One region of the Rhizobium sp. SRI_017 genome, then DNA from elsewhere that is predicted to be linked to it. Evidence: riboswitches for the same ligand, from Rfam matches in the RefSeq annotation. Region 1 holds a riboswitch; the other holds the start of a gene.
The links. A riboswitch is a leader RNA that binds a small molecule or an ion and turns the genes downstream of it on or off. The one in region 1 is predicted to bind thiamine pyrophosphate.
Positions count from the first base shown of each region.

Region 1 (4,526 bases):
GCAATCGATCACATGATCGAAGTCGCCGGGCGGAGCGTTGTGTCCCGCGCCGAAGTGAAACCTGACACCACGTGACTGCAGCGAACTCTGAAGCGCCCGCAAAGCACGCCGCGGATCGAGATGCGCTTCGCCATGAAAGAAAAGGCCCCTGCGGAAGCGCCCTGAGAGCGCAGGCTCCAGCTCGGCTAGGCCTCCTTCATCCAGCCATTGATATTCCGATGTGAGGGACGCGAAACGGGCAAGTTCGCTCATGTCACGAGACTGGGCGACGACCAGCGTTCCCCTCCGCACCACCTCACCTGCCGCTGCCGCTTCCCACCAGTCGGCCGCCATCCTGCCTTCATCGAGCACCCGCGAATCCGCGCTCTCGCGCTCGCACCACGGCGCGAGCATGCCGGCGGCCAGCCATGAAGCGCCGGCGCCGATTGCCGGCGCTGTTTCCGCGACATCCACTGCAAAACCCTGGGAAACGAACTCATGCGCCACGGCAAGGCCGGCAACGCCGGCCCCCTTTATCAGCGCGCGCATGTCACTCTCCCACTGGCATGTAGAGATCGCCGCCGGCACGATATTTCGCGGCCATCGCTTCGAGTCCCTCCTTCTGTGCTTCGGCGCGAATGTCGTGCGAGATGCGCATGGAGCAAAATTTCGGGCCGCACATCGAGCAGAAATGCGCCACCTTGTGTGCTTCCTTCGGCAGCGTCTCGTCGTGGAAGGCGCGTGCGGTGTCCGGGTCGAGCGAGAGATTGAACTGGTCCTCCCAACGGAACTCGAACCGCGCCCGTGACAATGCGTCGTCGCGAAGCTTTGCAGCCGGATGACCCTTGGCGAGATCGGCGGCATGCGCCGCGATCTTGTAGGTGATGACGCCGGTCTTGACGTCGTTGCGATCGGGCAGGCCGAGATGTTCCTTCGGGGTGACGTAGCAGAGCATCGCCGTGCCGAACCAGCCGATCATTGCCGCACCGATGCCGGAGGTGATGTGATCGTAGCCCGGCGCGATATCGGTCGTCAGCGGCCCGAGTGTATAGAAGGGTGCCTCGCCGCAGATAGCGAGCTGCTTGTCCATGTTTTCCTTGATCTTGTGCATCGGCACATGGCCGGGGCCTTCGATCATCACCTGGCAATCCTTCGCCCAGGCGATCCGGGTGAGTTCACCGAGTGTTTCGAGTTCGGCGAATTGCGCCGCATCGTTGGCATCGGCGATAGAGCCCGGCCGCAGCCCGTCACCGAGCGAGAAGGACACGTCATAGGCTCGGCAGATGTCGCAAATCTCTTCGAAGTGCTCGTAGAGGAAGCTCTCGCGGTGATGATGTAGGCACCACTTGGCCATGATCGAACCGCCGCGCGAGACGATACCGGTGACGCGATTGACGGTCAGCGGGATGTAGTGAAGCCGGACGCCGGCATGGATTGTGAAATAGTCGACGCCCTGCTCGGCTTGCTCGATCAGCGTGTCGCGATAGACCTCCCAAGTGAGATCCTCCGCGATGCTGCCGACCTTTTCCAGCGCCTGGTAGAGCGGCACGGTGCCAACCGGAACCGGCGAATTGCGGATGATCCAGTCGCGGATGTTGTGGATGTTGCGGCCGGTGGAGAGATCCATGATGGTGTCGGCACCCCAGCGGATCGCCCAGACCATCTTGTCGACCTCTTCGGCCATAGACGAGGTGACGGCGGAATTACCGATATTGGCGTTGATCTTGACCAGGAAATTGCGCCCGATGATCATCGGCTCGCTCTCGGGATGATTGATGTTGGCAGGAATGATCGCCCGGCCACGCGCGACCTCCTCGCGCACGAATTCGGGTGTCACGAAATCGGGAATCGCGGCGCCGAAGCTCTCTCCATCGCGGACGATCTGCTCTCTGATGGCCTTGCGGCCGAGATTTTCCCGGATGGCAACGAATTCCATTTCCGGCGTGATGATCCCGGCCCGGGCGTAGGCCAGCTGTGTCACTGGCCTGCCGTCCAGGGCCTTGAAGGGACGATTGTGCACCGGAAATTCCGGTGTGAGGCGATCACCCGAAACGAAGCCGTTGTCTTCCGGCCTGACCGCGCGCGCCTCACAGAACCCCACGTCTCCACGGGCCGCGATCCATGCCTCGCGCAGTCGTGGCAGGCCGGCTTCGATGGCCACGACATGGGCAGAATCGGTATAGGGCCCGGACGAATCGTAGAGTGTCACTGGCGGCTCACCCGATGTCGGATGAAGTGCGATCTCGCGCATCGGCACCTGAAGGCCAGGGTGGATCTTGCCTCCAACAAACACCTTCCTCGCCGCGGGAAGCGGGCCTGTGGTGACTGTGGGGGATTTGAAGTTTTCGGCAATGTTCATCGTGAGGCTCCAAAGTTTTCGCATTGGAGACCCAGTCATCAAGCCGGAATGATGGAAGAACGCCGATACGGATTCATGGTGAGAATCTGCGTGTCGTCAGCGCTTGCACCGTCCCTACGCCAGTATGAACTGGATCAGGTTCAACGGGTCACTGCGCTTGCGAAATCGCTCAGCAGAATCTCAGCCCCTTGTCGGGACACCCCTGGTGAATGGATCAAATCTATTTCGCAAAGAGGCGCCCGGTCAAGGGCGAACTGCTCCTGTGCTTGATTTCAAGTCTCCCTCCACACTGAGGAGATTCGAACGGTAGACACCGCAATTTACGCCAGCCCGGAGCTAACCTGCCCAAGAAGCAAGAGCGGAACTATTTCCGCTCTCGAGTTAAGGAACGCGCAGTTTGATTGATGAGGCTGAACCACGGTTCGCGTCAGAGAGGAGACCATACTCCCGCCGGAAAATGCTTAATGGCTCAATATGTCTTGCTGGTCCAACGGCGTCCCTTCTGGCGATGCGTTGGGGTATCGGATACAGCGACCTGACCAGGCGTCGTGACACTGGCAGGCGGCTTTTGCGCCGCCTGCTTTGCATTCGGACGAAGTATCACCGGGCGGCTTGCTGCGTGCTCTTCGCGGCCTTGTCAATGACGTCAGCGATGACCTTCGGCTGAGTCATGAACAGTGCGTGGCTGGCATCAACCTCCGTGACCTTTGCGCCAATGCGCTTGGCCATATCCTGGAGCATCCGCTGGTCGAAAGCCTTGTCCTGGCGAGCGATAACGGCCCAGCTCGGCTTGGTGCGCCAAGCGGCATTCTCGAGCTTGACGCCGAAGGCCGACAAATTGATCGGCACCTGCGAGTCGCGCAGGAAAGCGGCGTCTTCATCGGTCGTGTCGGCGGCAAAGCCGGCCTTGAACGTGTCCGCCTTGATGAAGCCGAAACCATCGGCTGTCGGTTCGATCACGAATTCCGGCGGTGTCGTGTAGCCTTCATACTGCTGCGCGGTGGTCTCGCCGGCGTCCGGTGACAGGGCGGAGACATAGACCAAGCCGGCTACCTTTGGGTCAACGCCCGCCTCAGTGATCATGACGCCGCCCCAGGAATGACCGACGAGAATGGTCGGGCCGTCCTGACGTTCGATCGCTCGCTTCGTGGCGGCGACATCGTCGGCCAATGAGGTCAGCGGATTCTGGACAATGGTAACCTTGTAGCCACGCTGAGTGAGATTGTCATAGACGCCGCGCCAGCCGGATCCATCGGCGAAAGCGCCATGGACGAGAACGACATTCCTGACAATCTGGCTGTCGGGGATCTTTTCAGCGGATTGGGCGGATGTGGCGGCAGCGATGCCGATTGCCGCCGTGGCGGCGATGATGGTGCTGGTCTTCATTTGCTCTCTCCTTGCTTTATGCGACAAATGTTATCGCGATAATTATCGTCTATCGATTGCCTTCACGCCTGTCAACCATAATTGTTATCGCGATATATCTTTTCACGAAAACGTTAGCTATATGTTGGGCCAAAGGAGACTTCCATGGCCCGACAGAAATCAAACGACCCCGTGCCGCTCGACAACCAAGTGTGCTACGCCATCTATTCCGCAGGCATGGCGATCCAGAGGCTTTACAAGCCCTGGCTCGACGAGCTCGGCCTGACATATCCGCAGTATCTCGTGCTCAATGTGCTCTGGAAGGAGGACGAACAGACCGTGGGTCACATCGGCGAGAAACTCGCCCTTGAATCGAGCACCCTGACGCCCTTGCTCAAACGGCTGGAAGGCGCCGGCCTCCTGCGCCGCACGCGCAATCCGGAGAACGAACGTCAGGTGGTCGTGGCGCTGACCGACCAGGGCCGCGCGCTGAGATCGAGAGCCGGCTGCCTGGGCGATGCGCTCCTGAAAACGTCCGGGCACACGTCGGGTCAACTCGGCGATCTCAACCGCCAGGTCAGGCAATTGCGTGACGGCATTTATGAAAAGCTGGGCAGTTGGACTGCACCATCTTGATCCGAGGTGCCAGGCTCGGCGTCGATTGTGCCTTTGACGTGTCATGGGAAGAGCAAAACCTCGTACGCTGCGGCCCGCTTGCCTGATGTGAGCGCCATCACCGAGGCGGCAATGGAATTCCGGTCGATCCGGAAATGCCGGTAAAGGTCTCCGATCGTCCCCGTCTGTCCGAAATGCTCGACGCCAT
Region 1 is NZ_JBYCZP010000007.1:8,322-12,847, reverse strand. It holds gene thiO (glycine oxidase ThiO) at 1-528, opposite strand, end outside; gene thiC (phosphomethylpyrimidine synthase ThiC) at 530-2,338, opposite strand; TPP riboswitch at 2,432-2,552, opposite strand; gene AC2YI2_RS16575 (alpha/beta fold hydrolase) at 2,939-3,724, opposite strand; gene AC2YI2_RS16570 (MarR family winged helix-turn-helix transcriptional regulator) at 3,869-4,339, shown strand; gene AC2YI2_RS16565 (1-deoxy-D-xylulose-5-phosphate synthase N-terminal domain-containing protein) at 4,381-4,526, opposite strand, start outside.

Region 2 (4,526 bases), on a different contig from region 1:
TTGGCGAGCGAGTCGCTCACCTCCGCCCAGTCCTCCGACGAGAGTTTCAAACGCGGCGAAATGCCGATCGCGACATTGGTGGCAACATCGAGATGCGCGAACAGATTGTGATCCTGGAAGATGTAAGTCAGTGGCCGTTCGCCGGGACCAAGCGCGGCGACATCTGCGGCATCCATCACGATTCGGCCACTGTCTGGCATCTCGAACCCGGCGATCAGATGGAACATGGTCGACTTGCCGCTGCCCGATGGGCCGGTCACCGCGACAATGCCGCCGCCCTCGAGATCGAGGTCATAGGCAAAACGCTTCTGTCCGAGCGATTTCTCGACTTGGTCGAGACGAAGCGAAGGCATCAATGCGCCTCCCTGATGGCAGGCCGGTCGAGGCGGACCGACGGCAGGGTGAGGAGCAGGCAGACCGCGCCGAGGATCAGCGACAGGCCCGCCGCATCAGTCGAGCGGTAGCTGCCGAGGCTGGCATAGAGAAGTGCCGGCAGAGTGATGAAATCGTCCGAACCGAATAGCGCCACTGCGCCGAGATCGCCGAGCGACAGCGCAGCAGCGAAGGAGAAGGCGGTGAACAGCGGACCCCGCATGACCGGCCAGTCGATGAGTCGGAAGCGGGCAAGACCGGTGACGCCGAGGCTCGCCGCGAGGCGGCCGGTGCGCTTGAGATGCGTGGTCAGCTCCGGCGTGATGACACGGGCGGCGAAGGGCAGCGCCATGCACATATTGACCAGGACGACGAGAATAGGGCCGGCGCCATCGGCGAGACCGGCACGGTGCAGGATCAGGAACCAGCCGGAACCGAGCGCCAAAGGCGGAATCAGCAACATGAACTCGGGCAGGCGGAAAAGACTGCTCAAGCCTGGGGCCCCGCGCGCCGACAGACTCACCGCAGCTCGCGCCATGAGGAATGTCGTCAACGTCGCGAGCAGACCGGCGGCAAAAGCGAGTGTCATGCTGGTGCGCAGCGCTTGCCAGAAAGCCGGCGTCGCGAGCAGACCGGCCAGGTTCGAGCGCAACCCAGCGACAACAATCGCCGCCACCGGCAATGCCGTGAAAGCGAGGAAGAGGGTGATCAGCGCGAAATCTCCGGCTTTTGCGCCAGATGTCTTCGCATCCGGCCGGAAGGGATCGCCAGCGGTGCCCCGTCGATCCTCCTCGGGATCGGGAAAGCGCGACAACAGCCAGAAGATCGAAGCCGTCAGTGCCAGCTGTGCCGCGGTCAGGATCATCGCCCGCGGCGGATCGAACTCGAACTTCAGTGCCTGGTAGATCGCGACCTCGAGAGTCGAATTGGCCGGCCCGCCGCCGAGCGTCAGCACGATGGTGAAGCTGGTGACGCAGATCATGAAAACCAGGCCGGCAATGCCCGGGATGACGCGCAGAATGGCCGGCCACTCGACGAAGCGGAAGAGCGAGACGCGCGGCAGGCCGATACTCGCCGCCAACCGCCACTCGTCGCGCGGCACGCGCTCCAGCGCCTTGAGCAGCAGCCGCGCCGCCAGCGGTAGGTTGAAGAAGACATGGGCGAGCAGGATGCCCTGCAGGCCATAGATCGAGATCTGGCCGGAAAAGCCAAGGTCGGAGGCGATATCATTGACAAGACCTGTCCGACCCCAAATTTCCAGGAGCCCGAAGACCGCCGGCAGAACAGGCAGACCAAGCGGCAGGATCATCAGTGCCACGACCAGTTGCCGGCCAGGAAAACTGGGGCGTCGGGCCATAGCGAGAGCAATCGGCACGGCGGGAACCACCGAAAGGACGGTTGAGAGCACGGCCTGCTCGACCGTGAAGATGAAGATGCGGATGAGATAGGAGAGCGGCGGCCAGCTCGATTGGACGCCGCTCGACAGCAGCATGATGAAGGCGAGGACGCAGAAGCCGGCGAGACCAGCGAGCGCAACCGCGCCCGCGACGATCCAGAACCGCCTTTCCCCCCCGCTTTCCATGGTCAGCAGATCAGTTGCCGCTGGTGGCACCAAGCCACTCGTCGACATAGGTCTTGCGGTTCTTCGCCGACTCCTCGGGCGTCACGGTCAGCGTGACCTTCGGCTGGATCAGCTTGCCGAAAACCGGATTGAGCGGCGTCGAGGTGGCGGCGGCCGGCAGCATCCAGTTGTTTTCCGGGATGATGTCCTGGAAGGCCGGGCTGATCATGAATTTGAGGAAGCTGCGGGCCAGTTCTTCGTTCTCGGTCTTGGTCATGCCAGCGACCTCGATCTGGATCGGATGACCCTCGGAGAATTCAGCCGCCTGGTAGCGGTCATTCTTCTCGGCGATCATATGGTAAGCCGGCGAAGTAACATAGGACAGCACCATCGGCGCCTCGCCCTTGGTGAATAGGCCATAGGCCTCCGACCAGCCGGGCGTCACCGTGAGGATGCGCTTCTGCAGCGCCTTCCACGCCTCCGGCGTCTGGTCGCCATAGACCGAGCGCATCCAGAACAGGAAGCCGAGGCCCGGCGTCGAGGTGCGGGGGTCTTCGAGCACGATCTTCTGTGTGGCGTCGCCCTCGACCAGCTCCTTCAGGCTCTTCGGCGGGTTCTTGATGACCTGCGTGTCGTAGATGACGGCGAAATGGCCGTAGTCATAAGGTACGAAGACCGGATCGGCGAAACCGCCGGGAACCTTGACGGCCGACGTATCGATGCCATGGTCGGCGAAGAGATTGGTGGCCTTGGCCTCTTCGATCAGGTTGGTGTCGAGGCCGAGCACGATATCGGCCTTGGTCGCCCCACCCTCCATCTTGAGGCGCGTGAGCAGCGCCACGCCATCGGGCAGGCTGACATAGTCCACCTTGCAATCGCAGGTCTTCTCGAAGGCTTCCTTGACCTTGGGGCCGGGACCCCATTCCGAGGTGAAGCTTTCATAGGTATAGATAGTCAGCGTTCCCGCCGCGAGCGCGGACGAGGAGAATGCGGCCAAAGCCGCGGCAAGCATCAATGAGAATCTGCGCATCAGCGCCTCCTTGGTTTTCATAAAACACGGGAATAGGGCGCTGGTTGCGAGCGTCTAATCCCTCCGCCGGTATGAGCCGGATCAGGTTCCGCGGGTTGGTGGAGACCACCTCTCAGCCAGCAGCCGAAAATCGACCGAAGGCACCCCGTTAGAGCGTCGTCACAAATATGATGTGTTGGAGGGGATGGCAAGACTCGATCTGAAGGTCACTTCTCTCGTTTGAGAAAGTACCCCCTTTCCCCTTGTGCGGTTGGGAAAGGTTTTGTCGCCGGCGAGGCCTATTACGGCACGTCCACCGCCTCCCCTGGCCGCAACGGTCGAAATTTCTCCGCCTCCACGCCCGCCTGCGCCAACGCCGCGTCCAGCGCCTTCAATGGATCCTCGATCGCCTCATTCGTCAGCTGGAACGTCCCCCAATGATGCCCGACAGCGTATTGGATGCCCGCGAGCCCCATACCCGCTACGGCTTCCTCCGGGTTCTGATGCTGCCCCTTCATGAACCAGCGCGGCTCGTAGGCGCCGATCGGGAGGATGCCGAGGCGGAAGCCACCATGCTTGCCCGCCGCTGCGCGATAATTGATGCCGTCGTGAAAGCCGGTATCGCCGATATGGTAGATCCTGCCATGCAGTGTCTCGATCACGAAGGCGGCCCAGAGCGCCATGCGGCGGTCGCCCGTGCCCCGCGCCGACCAGTGATGGCAGGGCTCGGTGTGGATGATGACGCCCTTGAACGCCGTAGTATCGCCCCAATCGGTGACGGTGACCTCAGCCCTCGGCACCGCGCGGCGAATGATCGTATCGTTGCCGAGTGGCGTGATGATGGGCGCCTTGTGCCTGGCTTCCAGCCGTTTCAGCGTCGAGAGGTCGAGATGGTCATAGTGATTGTGGGTCACGAGGATGAGGTCGATAGGCGGCAGGTGATCGAAGGCGATGCCGGGCAGGTTGTGTCGCCGGGGTCCGAGGAAACTGAAGGGGCTCACCCGATCCGACCAGACCGGATCGGTCAGGATGTTGAGGCCGGCAGTCTGGATCAGCAGGCTCGCATGACCGATCATGGTCACCCGGAGCGCCCCGCCTTCCAGCCGTTCTGCCGGCCTGTTACCCGCGAACCGGCTCGGATAGTTCTTCGGCCAGGGCAGCGGCTTGTCGCCGCCAGTCCATTTCCAGCGCAGGAAATCCCGCAGCGTACCCGGCGGGATACCGTCAGGATTGAAGAAGCGGGTGCCGTTGAAATGATCCGATTCCGGACCCTGGTAATAGGGATTGATGGGTTTGCCAGACTTGGCTGCTGACTTGGTATCTGACTTGGCCATGCAATTTTCCGTGGTTAGCCTTCAATGGCAGATAACGTCTCGCCCGTCCTTTGCAAGAGGCGTGAATTGCGCCGCGGCCCACGGAATGCTAGGGCCAGCGGCAAAATTCTCTGATCGGAAACCCGATGATCGAATACAAGAAGTTCATCTATCTCGACGTCTACAAGACGGGCAGCACGCACATCCATTTTCTCCTGAAGAAGATCATCAAGGACAAGCCGGTCCGCGTGAAGCGCCATGCGCCGCTCAC
Region 2 is NZ_JBYCZP010000006.1:248,158-252,683, reverse strand. It holds gene AC2YI2_RS16085 (thiamine ABC transporter ATP-binding protein) at 1-353, opposite strand, end outside; gene thiP (thiamine/thiamine pyrophosphate ABC transporter permease) at 353-1,954, opposite strand; gene thiB (thiamine ABC transporter substrate binding subunit) at 1,965-2,963, opposite strand; TPP riboswitch at 3,005-3,121, opposite strand; gene AC2YI2_RS16070 (MBL fold metallo-hydrolase) at 3,245-4,276, opposite strand; gene AC2YI2_RS16065 (sulfotransferase family 2 domain-containing protein) at 4,402-4,526, shown strand, end outside.
Region 2: linked by a shared signal. The riboswitch ahead of thiB (thiamine ABC transporter substrate binding subunit) and the one ahead of thiC (phosphomethylpyrimidine synthase ThiC) in region 1 are both predicted to bind thiamine pyrophosphate.